One region of the Salmonella sp. FC25216 genome, then DNA from elsewhere that is predicted to be linked to it. Evidence: predicted binding sites of a transcription regulator. Region 1 holds the regulator's gene; the other holds the start of a gene.
What was found. Region 1 encodes PurR, which represses purine synthesis genes. Its sites were predicted from a motif close to CANGCAAACGTTTGCNTG; they were not measured.
Positions count from the first base shown of each region.

Region 2: a site for PurR is predicted at 3,957-3,974, ahead of glyA (serine hydroxymethyltransferase). Genes of this name have one in related genera too.

Region 1 covers NZ_JBDGON010000008.1:72,611-82,122, reverse strand. The annotation lists tRNA gene AC3G3F_RS16925 (tRNA-Val) at 1-17, opposite strand, end outside; tRNA gene AC3G3F_RS16920 (tRNA-Val) at 28-104, opposite strand; gene mdtK (multidrug efflux MATE transporter MdtK) at 256-1,629, opposite strand; gene AC3G3F_RS16910 (riboflavin synthase) at 1,846-2,487, shown strand; gene cfa (cyclopropane fatty acyl phospholipid synthase) at 2,528-3,676, opposite strand; gene punC (purine nucleoside transporter PunC) at 3,966-5,171, opposite strand; gene punR (DNA-binding transcriptional activator PunR) at 5,284-6,216, shown strand; gene purR (HTH-type transcriptional repressor PurR) at 6,213-7,238, opposite strand; gene cydH (cytochrome bd-I oxidase subunit CydH) at 7,534-7,623, shown strand; gene sodB (superoxide dismutase [Fe]) at 7,706-8,287, opposite strand; gene AC3G3F_RS16875 (C40 family peptidase) at 8,414-9,238, opposite strand.
Region 2 covers NZ_JBDGON010000006.1:46,408-55,919, reverse strand. The annotation lists gene csiE (stationary phase inducible protein CsiE) at 1-1,258, shown strand, start outside; gene AC3G3F_RS13285 (3-phenylpropionate MFS transporter) at 1,253-2,392, opposite strand; gene glyA (serine hydroxymethyltransferase) at 2,588-3,841, opposite strand; gene hmpA (NO-inducible flavohemoprotein) at 4,166-5,356, shown strand; gene cadC (lysine decarboxylation/transport transcriptional activator CadC) at 5,538-7,082, shown strand; gene cadB (cadaverine/lysine antiporter) at 7,443-8,774, shown strand; gene cadA (lysine decarboxylase CadA) at 8,857-9,512, shown strand, end outside.

The sequences.
Region 1 (9,512 bases):
AACTGAGCTACAGACGCATTAAAATGATGGTGCGTTCAATTGGACTCGAACCAACGACCCCCACCATGTCAAGGTGGTGCTCTAACCAACTGAGCTATGAACGCAACGTTGTAGGTGACAACGGGGACGAATATTAGCGTCACAACCGCAATGAGGCAAGAGGGAAATCGCAATTTTCTTCCTGAAATCACCTGATTGCGGTGGAAATATGCAACATGTCGAGAAAATAGCCGCCATGCGACGGCTATTGCCGTATTATCGCGCAGCGCGCTGCAAAATAATGGAGGACGGCTGACGTTGTAGATAGCGCATCCGTAGCATCATTAACACCGCCGCCGAGGTCAGGCCGATGATGAACCCCATCCAGAACCCTGCCGGTCCCATGCGATCAACCACCAGATCCGTTAACGCAAGGATATAACCGCTGGGTAAGCCTAACACCCAGTAGGCGGTAAAAGTGATAAAAAAGATGGAACGCGTATCTTTATAACCGCGCAGAATACCGCTGCCGATAACCTGAATAGAGTCGGAAATCTGGTAAACCGCAGCGAGCAGCATTAATTGCGCGGCAAGCGCCACGACCTCGGGGTTGTCATTGTAGAGCAAAGCAATATGCTTACGCAGAGTGACGGTAAAGATCGCAGTAACCACAGCCATACAAACGCCGACGCCTAAACCGGTGCGTGCTGCGGTTTGCGCACCCAACGTCGAGCCCTGGCCCAGACGATAGCCCACTCGAATCGTTACCGCCGCAGCCAGCGACATCGGCAGTACGAACATCAGCGAGCTAAAGTTAAGCGCAATCTGATGACCTGCGACATCCACAATACCTAACGGCGAAACCAGCAGCGCGACAACCGCAAACAACGTGACTTCAAAGAACAGCGCCAGCGCAATCGGCAGCCCCAGTTGAATCAGGCGTTTCATGACGACGCTATCGGGTTTGCCAAAGCCTTTTTCATTACGAATATCACGCATTGAACGCGCGTGTTTAATGTAAGAAAGCATGGCGATAAACATCACCCAATAGACTGCCGCAGTGGCAACGCCGCAGCCGATGCCGCCGAGTTCCGGCATACCAAAATGCCCATAGATGAATATATAGTTCACCGGAATATTGACCAGCAGGCCCAGAAATCCCATCACCATACCCGGTTTGGTTTTGGCCAGACCTTCGCATTGGTTTCGCGCTACCTGAAAGAAAAGGTATCCCGGCGCGCCCCACAGTAGCGCGCGAAGATAGCCCACGGCTTTATCGGCCAGCGCCGGATCAATATTATGCATGGAGCGGATAATGTATCCGGCGTTCCACAGGACGATCATCACCAGCACAGAGACAAAGCCCGCCAGCCAGAATCCTTGTCGAACCTGATGCGCGATACGCTCACGACGGCCGGAGCCATTGAGCTGTGCAATCACAGGCGTCAAGGCCAGCAGTAAGCCGTGTCCAAACAGAATGGCGGGAAGCCAGATAGAGGTGCCGATAGCGACGGCCGCCATGTCCGTAGCGCTATAGCCTCCTGCCATGACGGTATCGACGAATCCCATTGCGGTCTGAGCCACTTGCGCAAGGATCACCGGTATAGCTAACGCTAATAACTGACGCGCTTCACTGGTATACTTCTGCACGTATTCACCTTTTATTTTGTTGTTATATGAAAGACTAAAAAGCCGCCGTAGTGGCAGCCAAAAGAAATAGCAGGGGAAATTTCAGTCTATTGTAGCGGGGTATTACTATTTCTCCAGTGAAAAAACAGTTGTTGACGGGGCATTGCTGGCAAGCTGTTTTTCCACCTGCTATTGTGCTGAGCAGTTCTGCTTTTATTTATTTCAGGAGTTGAAGATATGTTTACGGGGATCGTACAAGGTACCGCGAAACTGGTATCGATTGATGAAAAACCCAACTTTCGCACCCATGTGGTGACGTTACCGGACTACATGCTGGAGGGGCTGGAGACGGGGGCATCCGTGGCGCATAATGGATGCTGTTTGACCGTGACTGAAATAAACGGCAATCAGATAAGTTTTGATCTGATGAAAGAAACTCTGCGCATCACCAATCTGGGCGCGTTGAAGGTGGGTGACGAGGTCAACGTAGAGCGCGCCGCTAAATTCAGCGACGAAATCGGCGGACATCTGATGTCGGGGCATATTATTACGACGGCGGAGATCGCGAAAATCCTGACATCCGAAAATAACCATCAGGTATGGTTTAAGGTGCAGGATGCGTCACTGATGAAGTATATCCTGTACAAAGGCTTTATCGGCGTCGACGGTATTAGTTTGACCGTCGGCGAGGTAACGCCAACGCGCTTCTGCGTGCATCTGATTCCGGAGACGCTGGAGCGTACTACGCTTGGCAGAAAAAAACTGGGTGAACGTGTGAATATCGAGATCGATCCGCAAACGCAGGCGATTGTCGATACCGTAGAACGCGTACTGGCTGCACGAGAAAATGCGGTCAGAAATCAGGCCGACATTGGCTAACGGAAAATAAAAACCCCCGCATGAAATGCGGGGGCGGTGATTAGCGAGGAACGCGCAGACCGTTTTCAACGCCGCGTGTAAATACGACCTGCCAAAGCTGGATATCACGGGCGCGAAACGCACCGGCGCAGGCGTTGAGATAATAACTGAACATACGTTTGAAGCGCTCGTTATAATTGCCCGCAATTTCCGGCCAGGCATTGATAAAGCGCTCATGCCACGCCATCAGAGTCGTGTCGTAGTCGGCGCCAAAGTTATGCCAGTCTTCCATTACAAAGTGTGATTCGCTGGCCTCGGCGATTTGACGAACAGACGGCAAGCAACCGTTGGGGAAAATATACTTATTGATCCACGGATCGACATTATGATCGGTTTTTTTAGAACCAATAGTATGGAGCAGGAAAAGACCATCCGGTTTTAAATTCCTGTCGACAACCTCAAAATAGGTGTTGTAGTTTTTCGGCCCGACATGTTCGAACATGCCGACGGAGACGATTCGGTCAAACTGATCGTTAAGGTCACGATAATCTTGCAGGAGAATGGAAACATCCAGACCCTCACAACGCGTCTGCGCCATTTTTTGCTGTTCAGCGGAGATTGTTACGCCCACCACGCTAACGCCATAATGGGTCGCCATATATTGCGACAGGCCGCCCCAGCCGCAGCCGATATCCAGCACACGCATCCCTGGCTGTAGCTGTAGCTTTTCGCAAATTAATTTCAGCTTGGCTTGCTGTGCAGCTTCAAGCGTATCGGCATCTTTCCAGTAGGCGCAAGAATATTGCATATAGGGATCAAGCATACGGGAAAAAAGGTCATTACCAAGATCGTAATGTTCCTTGCCGACAATCCAGGCGCGTTTTTTACTTTGTAGATTAATCAGACGCGCGCCGAGGATGCGGAGCGTATCTTTAACATGGTGGGGGAGTTGATTTTCAAGACCGGCACGTAAGACTTTGCTGAAGAAAATATCCAGACGCTCGCATTCCCACCAGCCATCCATGTAACTCTCACCTAATCCCAACGAGCCTTCCTGCAGGACGCGTTTAAAAAAATCGGGATTCTTAACACGAATATCAGACGGGGCGGAACCATTAATTGTAATATCCGCACGACTTAACAATTCGTTGGCGATTCGGTACCAGTTATCATCCGGTACGCTGACTTCTTCTATACACGATGAACTCATAGCTTCTCCATCACTGGACGGTGATCAGAACCTTAAAACAGCGTAGACGCTTTTTTGGCTTTGTGAGAAATCCCACGGACAATTCCGTGAGCCAGTTATCCGACGTAGAACAGAGGAAGGGAGGAACCCTTGCCGAAAAGGCCATCCGTGGTGAATCGGGAACGCTCCGGTTCCCGTTAATGCCTAATAATTATCGTAATATAAACAACCGGGAATCAGTATAGGCCGCAATTTTTGATGATTCAACCGAAAATTGTTAGCGTGCTAATTACTCGGGATTAACAAACCTCTAGTGAGACTTCTCGTGGGCGACATCGGCATGCGCAAATCCGGCCTCATTGCACGCTGCATGAGACTGCATTTTGTAGCCTAACGCCGCCAGAACAACGGTAAAGAGCATTACGCTGGTGGTGGTCAGCAGCGGCGTGCTGATGAGCCATGAAACCACCAGGCTTGCCAGGAAACATAACCCCAGTTGCAGCGTATTTTGCAGCGCCGCAGCACGCCCCGTGGCTTGAGGGAAAGGGCGTAACGCTTGCGCGACGACGATAGGGTAGATTGCGCCATTAGCAATCGCCATTACGCAGAACGGAATCAGGATCTCCACCAGTGAGGCATTATTCAGGAAGCCCGCTCCCCAGGTGGCGATAACGCTCAGCGCATACAGCCCTAACAGCCACGGAAGCAATTGGTAACCCTGCCATTTTTGTAGCGCCGCGCGGCAGCCATATCCGCCAATCAGAAAAGCGATGGTTTGAGGAACATAGCTCAGGCCAATCACTGCCGGGCTGTAACCCATCGCGCTGAGAATGAACGGGGAACCCGTTAACCACGCAAAAAAGCTGGCGGAACAGGCGGCATAAATCAGTACATTACCGCGATAGGTTTTAGAGCGTAGCAACGTCGCAAAAGTGAGTTTATCCTGTCCCTCGGCATGTGCTTTTACCGATGGTTTTAAGCGCAGCGCTGGCAACATCAGCAACAACGTAATCGCAAACAGAGTGGCGAAAATCGCCTGCCATGAGAAATGCGTCAGTATCCAGCTTCCCAGTAAGGGCGCAAGCGCCGGGGATAGTCCTACCAGTGGCATGATAGTGGCGAAGATACGATTAATTTTTTGCGAAGGATAATAATCGGTCACCAGCGCTTGCCAGATTACCGTTGCCGCACAAACGCCGACGGCCTGCACAAAGCGTAGCGTCAGCAGTGCTGCCGCGCTTTCTACCCACAGCATCCCCAGACTTCCGAGCGCAAAGATGGATAACCCCAGCAGTAAAATCGGTTTACGGCCATAACGATCCGATAGCGGTCCCCAGAGTAGTTGTGCGACGGCAAAGCCAGCTAAAAACAGGCTGAGGCTGGCGCTGACAGCGGCAGCAGGCGTTTGTAAATCCGCCTGTATGGCGGCAAACGCGGGCAGGTACATGTCCGTAGCCAGAAACCCCAGCACGCTAAGACCGGCTAACCAGACTAAAAAACCTTTTCCAGGTTGCATATTTGTTTCTCTTTCTTATCAGACAGACATTGTCGCAGAGTGTAGGGAGTGAAATTACGGTTGTGAAACGTTAATATTTGTCCAGTGAATTCAAAATTTTTGTAGGCAAATTATGTGGTCGGAATACTCGCTTGAAGTGGTTGACGCCGTGGCGCGCAATGGCAGTTTTAGCGCGGCGGCGCAGGAACTGCACCGTGTGCCTTCGGCAGTCAGTTACACCGTTCGTCAGTTAGAGGAGTGGCTGGCCGTACCGCTTTTTGTACGACGTCACCGTGATGTTGAACTTACGCCTGCTGGCGTCTGGTTTTTAAAAGAAGGGCGTTCTGTTATCAAAAAAATGCAGATCACTCGTCAACAGTGTCAGCAAATTGCTAATGGCTGGCGCGGGCAGTTGGCTATTGCGGTGGATAATATCGTCAGACCAGAACGTACCCGGCAGATGATCGTCGATTTCTATCGCCATTTTGACGATGTGGAACTGCTGGTTTTTCAGGAGGTGTTTAACGGCGTCTGGGACGCGCTCTCCGACGGGCGAGTCGAACTGGCTATTGGGGCGACGCAGGCGATTCCGGTAGGGGGACGTTATGCTTTTCGGGATATGGGTACCCTGAGCTGGAGTTGCGTAGTGGCAAGCGATCACCCGCTGGCGGCGATGCCGGGACCGTTAAGCGATGATACCCTGCGCAACTGGCCGTCGCTGGTCAGAGAAGATACCTCGCGAACCTTACCGAAACGGATTACCTGGTTACTGGATAACCAAAAAAGGGTTGTAGTACCGGACTGGGAGTCATCGGCAACCTGCCTGTCAGCAGGATTATGCGTGGGAATGGTGCCGACGCACTTTGCCCGACAGTGGATAGACAGCGGAAAATGGGTGGCGCTGACGTTAGAGAATCCGTTTCCCGATGCGGCCTGTTGCCTGACGTGGCAGCAAAACGAGGCCTCGCCCGCGCTGGCATGGCTGCTGGATTATTTGGGCGATAGCGAAACGTTGAATCGGGAGTGGTTGCGGGAGCCTGAAGAGGCTCCCGACAGCGGGGATTAACGTCGATAGTCGCGGAACGGGCCGTCAGCGACCGAGCGACGCTCAACCAGGCGTGGATGAACTTCAATAGACTGTGACTCTTCGCGCTTATTGACGATGCGATCCAATAGCATATTAAATGCGGTTTCGCCTAAAGAGTCTTTGGGCTGGTGAATCGTCGTCAGCGCCGGGGTAAAGAAGCGGGCGTTACGCACATTGTCATAACCGATCACCGAAACGTCCTGCGGTACGCGAAGCCCCATTTCGTCTGCCGCGCAAAGCGCGCCCATCGCCATAATATCGCCGCCGCAGAAAACGGCGGTAGGGCGATGTGACTGCGATAAGATTTGCTGCATCGCGTGGTAACCGGACTCCGGCTCGAAGTCGCCCTGAACAATCCAGTTGTCTGGCACGTTGATCAACGCCTCCTCCATTGCCTTCATGAAGCCTGCCAGCCGACCCGCGCCGGTGTTGCGCTCCAGCGGACCGGGAATAACGCCGATATCCCGGTGACCGCGTTCAACCAGATAACGACCCGCCATATAGCCGCCTGCAAAGGCGTTATCAATCACCGTATCGGTAAAATCGGCCTTCGCTTCACCCCAGTCCATCACCACCATCGGAATATGGCGATACTCTTCCAGCATGGAAAGCAGAGGTTCCGGGTACTCAGAACACATCACCAGCAGGCCATCCACGCGCTTTTGCGCCATCATGGACAGGTAGGCGCGCTGTTTTTCCAGGTTATTCCAGGCGTTGCCCAAAATCAGCGTATAGCCTTTCTGGAAGCAGTTTTTTTCAACCGCCTCGATAATTTCTGCAAAATAGGCCGCTTCGCTGCTGGTCGCCAGTAAGCCTATCGATTTGGTATGGTTGACCTTCAGGCTACGCGCGACGGCGCTGGGAGAGTAGTGCAGCTCTTTAATCGCCGCCCAGACCGCGTTACGCGTTTCTTCAGCGACAAAACGCGTTTTGTTGATTACGTGTGATACAGTTGTAGTGGAAACGTTTGCTCGTTTCGCTACATCTTTAATTGTTGCCATTACATTTCACTCCAGACCCTCGCTAAGCTCCTGAGAAACGCCAGGTAAACGTTTGCCTACACACACCCTAATCGCAACGTCAGGGTTGCGGCATGCCGGAAAAACGACACGGAACGTCAGGAAGGGGTCAATGGCCGTTACGCTAATTCAGTAAGCCTGGAATTTTGTCTGATCTTGAGGAAAAGGGGAAGCGTTAAAAACAGTTATCAATATAAAACATGAGAGATTTTTGTGCGGGAATGTGCAAAAATGCGCTATATCACTTTTTGTGTGGGAATAAAAAGGAGAAAACTTGATGAGTACCGACCTGAAATTTTCGTTGATCACTACGCTTATTGTTCTGGGCTTGATTGTCGCAGGTGGATTAACGGCCGCTCTGCACTGATTTCCTCTCTTCTGAGGGAGGGCGTTTCCTCTATTCTATCCCTCTCTAAAACGCAGAAGGCGTACCTTCTGCGTGCTCAGACTTATGCGGCGAGATTTTTCGCGACAAATTCCCAGTTAACCAGCGCCCAAAAATGCTCCAGATAGTTTGGACGGGCGTTGCGGTAGTCGATGTAATACGCGTGTTCCCACACATCAACCGTCAGCAACGGCGTCGCATCTGTGGTCAGCGGCGTACCGGCATTTGAGGTAGAGACGATAGTCAGTTTGCCATCAGCGCCTTTTACCAGCCATGTCCAGCCGGAACCAAAGTTTTTGATAGCGGCATCTGTGAACTGCGTTTTAAATTCCGCGAAGCTGCCAAAAGATGCCGCGATAGCATCAGCCAGTTTCCCGGTCGGTTCGCCGCCAGCATTTGGTGCCAGGCAGTTCCAGTAGAACGTATGGTTCCACACCTGAGCGGCGTTATTAAAGATGCCGCCTTCGGAAGCACGCACGATCTCTTCCAGCGATTTGCCTTCAAACGCCGTGCCTTTGATCAAATTATTAAGATTGGTCACGTAAGTCTGATGATGTTTGCCATAGTGATATTCCAGCGTCTCAGCAGAAATATGCGGCGCCAGAGCATCTTTGGCATACGGTAATGCAGGTAATTCGAACGACATTGCTTCTCTCCTTATTATTAATATTGCGCACGCACAATAACCCTGGTGCGCGTAAGGATAGGGTAGCAAATTGAGCGGGGGCGCAAAAGAAGAAGTTATCCTGTCGTTAAACGACAGGATAAAATATTAGCGAATTGTTTTAGGGGTCATCACCCGGCGGGCGCCGACATAATGGCGCTGCCAGTATTCTTCGTTCAGCGAGGTGATCTTAATTTCCTGACCGCTGCGCGGAGACTGGATAAACTTACCGTTGCCGACATAGACGCCAACGTGATCGGCGGTGCCGCGCCCCTGCGTACGGAAGAACACCAGATCGCCGTTTTTCAACTCGCTGCGCTCAATGGGCGCCGCGTCACGCAGGTGATACATCTCATTCGCCGTTCGGGGGATACGGATCTTCACTAAATCTTTATAGGCATAATAAACCAGACCGCTGCAATCAAAACCGGTGCGCGGCGACGCGCCTCCCCAGTGATACGGCTTACCAATCTGATTCATGAGCTTGGACATCGCGGTTTTCGTCGCTTTTTGTACTTTAGTCCGATGCGCATCGGCAATAGAGAGCGGCAATGTTCCTTTCCCCTTCACGCAGTGCGGCTTACGGCCTTTACGCGTCGTGCATTTTTCCGTCACGTCGAGGGCGGCGATTGACGTGGGCGCGGTTCTGTTACGGCGATGAGTCGTATGACGAGATTTCGTGGAAGCGATGGTACGTTTTGGCGTAGAAGCGGAAGAAGAACGGCTGGTTTTTGAGGTTGTTTTTACGTTTTTTTTGTTGGTCTTACTGATCTGTTTGGGCGTTGTGCTTTTCTTTTTATCTGCCGTTTTAGTGACATGAGAAACAGCAGGCGTCGCTTTGGCTTGCCTGGAAGCATGGGCCATTGGCGTAAAAGGGAGAGTAGTAAAAAGTAAAGCACAGAGCGTGATCGAGATTTTGTTTATCCGCGCCACTGAGCAATCCTCTGTTAAAGGCAGGCGATCATGCCTGCGTATGATTTACAAAACCTGATAATTCTAATCTACAAAAGCACAGATTGGTAATTGCTTTTGGTTTCTGAAGCTGTGTTTCGTTAACAGATGTAAAAAAAATAGCAATTAATGCTAAACACGAACGCGTTATCTACGAATCACTGCGTGGCAACCCGCTTAAAAGATATTTTGTATGCAACTTATTCCCGCAGACGGTAAAATAATAAGGCATGATGAAAATGTTATTTTCCGTTGC
Region 2 (9,512 bases), on a different contig from region 1:
ACCATCTGTACTTTCCGCTCCCCAGCGCCGCTGCCAGGTATTGCTGACGCTTTTCCAGCCGGAGCCAATCGCCACGGTGGAAATCTTCAGCGCACTTAATGGCGTTGATGATGATATTGCCCGTGAGGATATCACTGAGACAAGCCTGGAGATCCAGCGCTATCATCGCCTTGCCATCACGACATGCCAGAACGGTTGCTATCGGATCGAAGGTACAGCACTCGATCAGCGCCTTTGCCTTTTACACTGGCTCAGGCGCGGCCTGCGTTTATGCCCGACCTTCGTCACGCAACACTTTACCCCGGCCTTAAAAAATGCGCTAAAGCAGCGCGGTATCGCGCGTCCGTTGTATGACGATATCAATCTGCACGCGCTCATCAATCTGTGCGCCCGCCGGTTGCAAAAACCATTTGAAAATCGCGACGTGCAGTTCCTGCGTCTCTTTTTACAGTATTGTCTGCTACAACACCATGCCGGTATCACCCCGGCGTTCAACCCTGTGCAGCAGATTTGGGCGCAGTCGTGTGCGGAATATCCGCTTGCCCAGGAAATTGGCCGTCACTGGCAGCGCCACGTGATGCAGGCTGCACCGCTGAACGAAGCGCTGTTTATGGCGTTACTGTTTTCAATGATTCGCATCCCCGACCCGATTCGCGACACGCATCAACGGGCGCAGAAACTGCGACTGGAGGTGGCGCGGCTGGTGCTGCGCTTTAGAGAAAAAGGGAACGTACGCTTCAGCGACGAACAAGGGCTTAACGATCAGCTGTATGTCCATCTCTCCCAGGCGCTGAACCGAAGTTTATTCACGATTGGCATCGATAATACGCTTCCGGAAGAGTTCAACCGTCTTTATCCGCGTCTGGTACGTACCACACGTGAGGCGCTCGCCGGGTTTGAAGCCGAATATGGTATCCGCTTTTCCGAGGAAGAGAGGGGGCTGGTGGCGGTGATTTTCGGCGCCTGGCTGATGCAGGATAACGATCTGCATGAGAAACAGATCGTATTGTTAGCGGATAAAAATGATGCGCTGGAGACGTATATTGAGCAGCAACTGCGTGAACTGACCCTATTGCCGCTCAATATCAAACGGGTATCGACTCAGGCGTTTCAAAAAGAGGGATGCCCACGCGGCGTAGCGCTGATTGTTACCCCTTACGCCACGCCGCTACCGCTCTTCTCACCGCCGTTAATTCATGCGGATCGCGCCCTCACAGCGCACCAGCAGCAACAGATCCGCAAGATCCTGGAATCATGACGCGGCAACCACTTTGGGCCGAAGGAAGATAGCGGGCAATGCAACCAGCGCCATAATCCAGAATACGCCGCCGCCCAGATGTTGATACAGAAAACCGGCAAATACCGTCATAATAGCGATGCTGCCGCCCATCGCCACAGCGGAATAGACGGCCTGCAAACGAATCACCTCGCTTCCCTGACGTGCAGCGATATAGCGCATGGCGGCCAGATGGCAAACGGTAAACGTTCCACAATGCAGGATTTGTATCACAATCAGCCACGGCAACGCCGTACTCCAGCCCATCAGCCACCAGCGTACCACCCCGCACACGGCGGAAAGCAACAGCAAGTCGCGAGCGCTAAACCGGCGGAATAGCTTTTTACTCAGGGCGAAAATGATCACTTCCGCCACCACGCCCAACGACCATAAATAGCCGACTGCCGACGCTGAATAGCCAGCTCCCTGCCAGTATATGGCGCTAAAACCGTAATAGGCGGCGTGCGCCCCTTGCAGCAAACAGACGCAGGCCAGAAAACGCCAGCTTTGCGCCACCAGTGTACTCCAGGCGGGCCAGCCTGCGCTCTCCTGCTGACGGCTTTCCCCCTGCGGCGGCACGCTGGGACGTAACAACATGCCCAGCAACATCGAGGCGACGCCAAGCGTCAGTAGCGCCAGAATCGCCTGGTAATCGTATAAACTCACCAGTTTACCGGTCAGCGCCGACCCTATCACGAAGGCGATAGACCCCCACAGCCGCACCCGGCCATAGTCCAGGGTAATTTGCTTTTGCCAGGTATTGGCCAGCGCATCGGTCAGCGGCACCAGTGGTGAAAAGAAGAGGTTAAACCCGACCATCACCACCATTAGCCACGCGACATGCGTTCCTGCCCAAAATGCCAGCGCAAATACCAGCGTCAGCAATGCCAGTACGCGCAGCGCGGAGATCAACCGTGAAGGATCGCTTACGCGAGGAGCAATGAGCAGGCTACCGAGAAAACGCGCGACCAGGCCTACGCCCAGCAGAAGACCGATGGTTTCCGGCGTTAGCCCAAGACCTTTAAGCCAGACGCTCCAGAATGGCAGAAAAATACCGTAACTAAAGAAGTAGGTGAAATAACTGAGCGCCAGCCAGCGCGTGGAATGCAATGCCATGATTCCCTCCCGTTTGGAAGCGATAGTCTGGCGATAAACGGTTACGCTGGCAAGAGTAACATAAGATTAACAAGCACGGAGGGAGTTCAAACCGCAACGCAGCCGGAGAATGGCTTCCGGCGGCGTTGCGCTATGGTGCATTCAGGTAAGCCCGACAGACACAGCGCCATCGGGCCATTTTCATAACACAAGCGCTTACGCGTAAACCGGGAAGCGGGCGCAGATATCCAGCACTTTGCCCTTCACGCGCTCAATGACCGCTTCATCATTGATATTGTCCAGCACGTCGCACATCCAGCCAGCCAGCTCTTTCACTTCTGCTTCTTTAAAGCCGCGACGAGTGACTGCCGGAGAACCGATACGAATACCGGAGGTGACAAACGGGCTCTTCGGATCGTTCGGCACGCTGTTTTTGTTCACTGTGATGTTGGCGCGGCCCAGGGCGGCGTCGGCTTCTTTACCGGTCAGGTTTTTATCCACCAGGTCCAACAGGAACAGGTGGTTTTCAGTGCCGCCAGACACCACTTTGTAACCGCGATTCAGGAACACTTCTACCATCGCTTTGGCATTTTTCGCTACCTGCTGCTGGTAAACTTTGAACTCTGGCTCCATCGCTTCTTTCAACGCCACGGCTTTTGCTGCGATAACGTGCATCAGCGGGCCGCCTTGCGCGCTTGGGAAGACGGCAGAGTTCAGTTTTTTGTACAGCTCTTCGTCGCCGCCTTTCGCCAGGATCAAGCCGCCGCGCGGACCAGCCAGCGTTTTGTGCGTGGTGGTCGTGACCACATGCGCATGGGGAACCGGGTTCGGGTAAACGCCTGCGGCAATCAGGCCCGCCACGTGCGCCATATCAACGAACAGATACGCGCCGATACTGTCGGCGATTTCACGCATTCTTGCCCAGTCAACGATACCGGAATAAGCAGAGAAGCCACCGATAATCATTTTCGGCTTGTGCTCTTTGGCCAGCTTCGCCATATCGTCGTAGTCAATTTTACCGGACTCATCAATACCGTAAGGAATGATGTTGTACAGTTTACCGGAGAAGTTAACCGGAGAACCATGAGTCAGGTGGCCGCCCTGCGCCAGGTTCATGCCCAGAACAGTATCGCCCGGCTGCAGCAGAGCGGTGTAAACAGCGAAGTTAGCCTGAGAACCAGAGTGCGGCTGAACGTTAGCGTAGTCGGCGCCAAACAGAGCTTTCGCGCGGTCAATCGCCAGTTGCTCTACGATATCAACATATTCGCAACCGCCGTAGTAGCGCTTGCCCGGATATCCTTCAGCATATTTATTGGTCAGCTGAGAGCCCTGCGCCTGCATAACGCGCGGGCTGGTGTAGTTTTCGGAGGCGATCAGTTCGATGTGCTCTTCCTGACGTACTTTTTCCTGCTCCATAGCCTGCCACAATTCGGCATCATAATCGGCAATGTTCATTTCACGCTTTAACATCCGCATCTCCTGACTCAGCTAACAATAAAATTTGTGCCTGAAAAGGCAGTCCGTGGGACTTCGGCCAACAGTATAACCGAATCATTCTTCGATAACAGGTCTTGACAAAGGTTTTTACGCAAACGTTTACCTGTACGTCAGATAAGGGTTTCCTGAACGAAAGCCTGACGAATTTCAACGGATTTCTTTTCAGCTTTGTGATGCAGATTTTTCACGTTGTTACGTCCACAACGTAAGGCATTGAAGAACCATTTACAATGCAAGGGTATTTTTATAAAATGCATTTGATATACATCATTAGATTTTCACATAAAGGAAGCACGTATGCTAGACGCACAAACCATCGCTACAGTAAAGGCCACCATTCCCCTGCTGGTTGAAACGGGACCGAAACTGACCGCCCACTTCTACGACCGTATGTTTACGCATAACCCGGAGCTCAAAGAAATCTTCAATATGAGCAACCAGCGTAACGGCGATCAGCGTGAAGCCCTGTTTAACGCTATCGCAGCCTACGCCAGCAATATCGAAAATTTACCGGCGCTGCTGCCGGCGGTAGAAAAAATCGCGCAGAAGCACACCAGCTTCCAGATTAAGCCGGAGCAGTACAACATCGTCGGGACGCATCTGCTGGCGACGCTGGAGGAAATGTTCAACCCAGGTCAGGATGTGCTGGACGCGTGGGGCAAAGCCTATGGCATACTGGCTAACGTCTTTATCAACCGCGAAGCGGAAATTTATCACGATAACGCCAGCAAAGACGGCGGCTGGGAAGGCACGCGCCCCTTCCGCATCGTCGCGAAAACCCCGCGTAGCGCAATGATCACCAGCTTTGAGTTCGAGCCGGTCGACGGCGGTACGGTGGCGGAATACCGTCCCGGGCAGTATCTGGGCGTCTGGCTGAAGCCGGAAGGTTTTGCGCATCAGGAGATCCGTCAATATTCACTGACCCGTAAACCCGATGGTAAAGGATATCGTATTGCCGTGAAGCGTGAAGACGGCGGCCAGGTATCAAACTGGTTACACAATCACGCCAGCGTAGGCGATGTGGTGCATCTGGCCGCGCCGGCAGGTGACTTCTTTATGAATGTCGCCGCCGATATCCCCGTTTCGCTGATTTCCGCTGGCGTCGGCCAGACGCCGATGTTAGCGATGCTCGATACTCTGGCGAAAACACAGCATACTGCGCAGGTGAACTGGTTCCACGCAGCGGAGAATGGCGACGTTCATGCGTTTGCCGACGAAGTGAGCGAACTGGGCCGTACACTGCCGCGTTTCACTGCCCATACCTGGTATCGCGAACCGACCGAGGCCGATCGCGCCCAAAGCGTCTTTGACAGCGAAGGACTGATGGATTTAAGCAAGCTGGAAGCCGCGATCAGCGATCCGACAATGCAGTTCTATCTTTGCGGCCCGGTAGGCTTTATGCAATTTGCCGCAAAACAACTGGTTTCACTTGGCGTGAATAACGAAAACATTCATTACGAATGCTTCGGCCCGCATAAAGTGCTGTAATTGCAAGAAATCGTCTGAAAAAACGGGCTTTGCCGTTAAGAGGAACGCCCGTTTTCCTCCTCATCCCCCTACTTATTGCGCTACTTTTTACGCCTTTCTTTTACAAAAAAGGGGAATAAAAAAAGTCTGTGCAAATCGTGTTATTATTAACGTTTGACTTAGCTCGTTAGGGCATCTTTTTATGCAGCAACCTGTTGTACGCATTGGAGAGTGGCTGGTTACACCTTCTGTTAATCAGATCAGTCGTCAGGGACGCCAGATTACCCTTGAACCACGTCTGATCGATCTTCTGATGTATTTTGCGCACCACCCGGATGAAGTGTTAAGCCGGGATAACATTATTGATCATGTCTGGATGCGCACTATCGTGACCAACCATGTTGTCACCCAAAGCATTTCTGAACTACGCAAATCACTAAGAGACGGCGGAGACTGCAATGCAGAATACATCGTTACCGTACCTAAACGCGGCTATAAGCTGACGGCACCAGTTATCTGGTGCGAAGAAAATAGCGATGAAATCGATAATTCATCAACGTCGCCGCCGCCCCCGATCGCAGCGACATATGCAGAACCGACGGATGGGGTTCCGGCCGTTACGCCAGCGCCGCCCGCCACTTTGCAAGCGCCGGCTAAAAGGGCGAAAAAGCCGCGTATCGCTGCCTTCTGGACGTGGGTGATGTTCCTGCTCTCGCTGGCGACGCTGATCGTGTTTATTGTCATGTCGGTGGTAGATCATAATGCCGCGGTAACAAAAACGCGGTTATTACTTAACCCACGAGATATAGATGTTCGCTTTGAAGGCGGCAATTCCTGTAACAACTGGGTCTCGCAGGAGTCCTACGCCATCGGTCTGGGCGGCTTAATCACCGACCTGCTGAACACCTACTCGACCTTTATGGTACATGATAAAACCAATTACCGGGTCAATGAGCCAAGCAGTTCCGGTAAGACGTTAACCATTCAGTTTGTCAATCAGCGCCACTATCGGGCGCAGCAGTGCTTTATGTCTGTGGTGCTAATTGATAACGCCGATGGTTCAACCATGCTGGATAAGCGTTATTTCGTCACCAATACTAACCAGTTGTCCATCCAGGATGATCTGTTTAATAGCCTGTCTTTCGTTTTAACACAGCCCTGGCCGGGTCGTATGCGAGAACAACTGGCCCTGTTCAGAACGCCACAAAATACCGCGCTGATGCGTTTTTATGAGGCGCGCCAGCTTATTCTGAGCGGCGATGCGCAGGCGCTAAGTAAAGCCAGCGATATTCTGAATGGCATTATAAAGGAAACTCCTGATTTCAAATATGCCTATGAATATAAAGTGCTGGTAGACGTATTGCGGCAATCACAGCAGCCGTTTGATAAAGAGCAAGCGGCCGTACTGAACGAAGAGTTTAAAAAAATAGATCAAATCCCGGGCGTTGAGAAAACGTCTGTTTATTATAAAATCAAGACCGTCGATCTTTTAGGAAAAGGTGATATCGATGCGGCGTATGAGGAAATCAATAAAAGCATCGAGCTTGAAATGTCATGGTTTAACTATGTCCTGCTGGGGAAAGTTTACGAAATGAAAGGTGAGAATCGTCTGGCCGCTGATGCCTATCTAACCGCCTTTAATTTACGTCCCGGTGAAAACACACTGTACTGGATCGAAAATGGCGTATTTCAGACATCCGTTCAGAAAATTGTACCTTATCTGAATAGTTTTCTGGCTGAAGATTAAATTCAGCGCTGAGCCATGACAAATAAAAGCGAAAATATATTAAATTTTTCGCTTTTATTTTGTGAAAAATATGTTGCCAAAAATAACTTATGTTAATTCTGGCAACATAATCACTGCAAAGAAATGTAAATATAACCCTTTGTAATTAAACAATGTTTATCCTTTCATGATATTTTTCATGATATTTATATGTTAATTGAAAAATATCAATCTATCAGTTTTATCATGTTTGTATTTATTTCACTTTTTCTTTAGGACTTATCTCACCCCATTCGTTAATCTTGTCGACAGTTGAACGGGCACGCAGCATATATGAAGCATAGGCCCGGTTCTTAAAAATACAGCTCAGGAGAAATGAACATGAGTTCTGTCAAAAAGATCGGGCTATTTGCCTGTACTGGCGTTGTTGCCGGTAATATGATGGGGAGCGGGATTGCATTATTACCCGCCAACCTTGCCAGTATTGGTGGCATTGCCATCTGGGGCTGGGTAATTTCTATTATTGGGGCAATGTCACTGGCTTATGTTTATGCGAGGCTGGCAACCAAAAACCCTCAACAGGGTGGCCCTATTGCTTATGCAGGGGAAATATCTCCGGCGTTTGGTTTCCAGACCGGCGTTCTTTATTATCATGCAAACTGGATTGGTAATTTAGCCATCGGTATTACCGCCGTTTCTTATCTTTCTACGTTCTTCCCGGCATTAAATAATCCAATACCGGCAGGTATTGCCTGTATTGCTATCGTCTGGCTATTCACCTTTATTAATATGCTGGGCGGGGCATGGGTCAGCCGCTTGACGACTATTGGCCTGTTCCTGGTGCTGATCCCGGTAGTATTGACCGCAGTGGCCGGCTGGCATTGGTTCGATATCGCGACCTATCACGCGAACTGGAACACGTCTACGACGACCGATTCTCACGCCATTGTCAAAAGTATTCTGCTCTGCCTGTGGGCGTTCGTTGGTGTTGAGTCTGCCGCCGTCAGCACCGGCATGGTGAAAAACCCGAAACGCACCGTACCGCTGGCAACCATGCTGGGTACCGCGCTGGCAGGCATTATCTATATCGCAGCGACTCAGGTTATCGCCGGGATGTTCCCTGCTTCCGTTATGGCCTCTTCCGGCGCGCCGTTCGCTATCAGTACTTCCACTATTCTGGGTGGCTGGGCTGCACCGCTGGTTTCCGCCTTCACCGCTTTCGCCTGCCTGACGTCTCTGGGCTCCTGGATGATGCTGGTAGGTCAGGCTGGGGTTCGCGCCGCCAACGATGGCAACTTCCCGAAAATTTACGGCGAAATGGATAAAAACGGTATTCCGAAAAAAGGTCTGCTGTTGGCTGCGGTGAAAATGACGGCGCTGATGATTCTGATCACCATCATGAACTCCAGCGGCGGTAAAGCGTCCGACCTGTTCGGCGAACTGACCGGGATTGCCGTACTGCTTACCATGCTGCCGTACTTCTACTCCTGTGTTGACCTGATTCGCTTCGAAGGGTTCAACATCCGTAACTCGGTAAGTCTGATTTGTTCTGTACTGGGCTGCGCGTTTTGCTTCATCGCACTGATGGGCGCCAGCTCCTTCGAACTCTCCGGCACCTTTATCGTCAGTCTGATCATCCTGATGTTCTACGGCCGCAAAATGCACCAGCGCCAGAACAACGACAGCGAAAACAATACGGCTGAAGCGCTTTAACCGCTAACTCCTTTTTCTCAAAGCCCCTTTCGTCACCTGCTATAGCGTAGCGGGAGGGGCCCACTTTACCAGGAACAAGACTATGAACGTTATTGCTATCATGAACCACATGGGCGTCTACTTTAAAGAAGAGCCTATTCGTGAACTGCATCGTGCACTGGAAGGTTTAAATTTCCGTATCGTCTATCCAAACGACCGAGAAGACCTGCTGAAGCTGATTGAAAATAATGCCCGCCTTTGCGGCGTCATTTTCGACTGGGATAAATATAACCTTGAGCTTTGCGAAGAGATTAGCAAGCTGAACGAGTATATGCCGCTGTACGCCTTCGCCAACAGCTACTCTACGCTGGACGTCAGCCTCAACGATCTGAGAATGCAGGTTCGCTTCTTTGAATATGCTTTAGGCGCCGCAGCCGATATCGCGGCGAAAATTCGCCAGAATACCGATGAATACATCGACAATATTCTACCGCCGCTGACAAAAGCGCTGTTCAAATATGTGCGTGAAGGAAAATATACCTTCTGTACGCCTGGCCACATGGGTGGGACCGCTTTCCAGAAAAGCCCGGTAGGCAGCATCTTTTATGATTTCTTCGGCCCGAACACGATGAAATCTGATATTTCGATTTCCGTTTCCGAACTGGGTTCGCTGCTGGACCACTCCGGCCCGCATAAAGAAGCGGAAGAGTATATCGCCCGCGTCTTTAACGCCGAACGTAGCTACATGGTGACGAACGG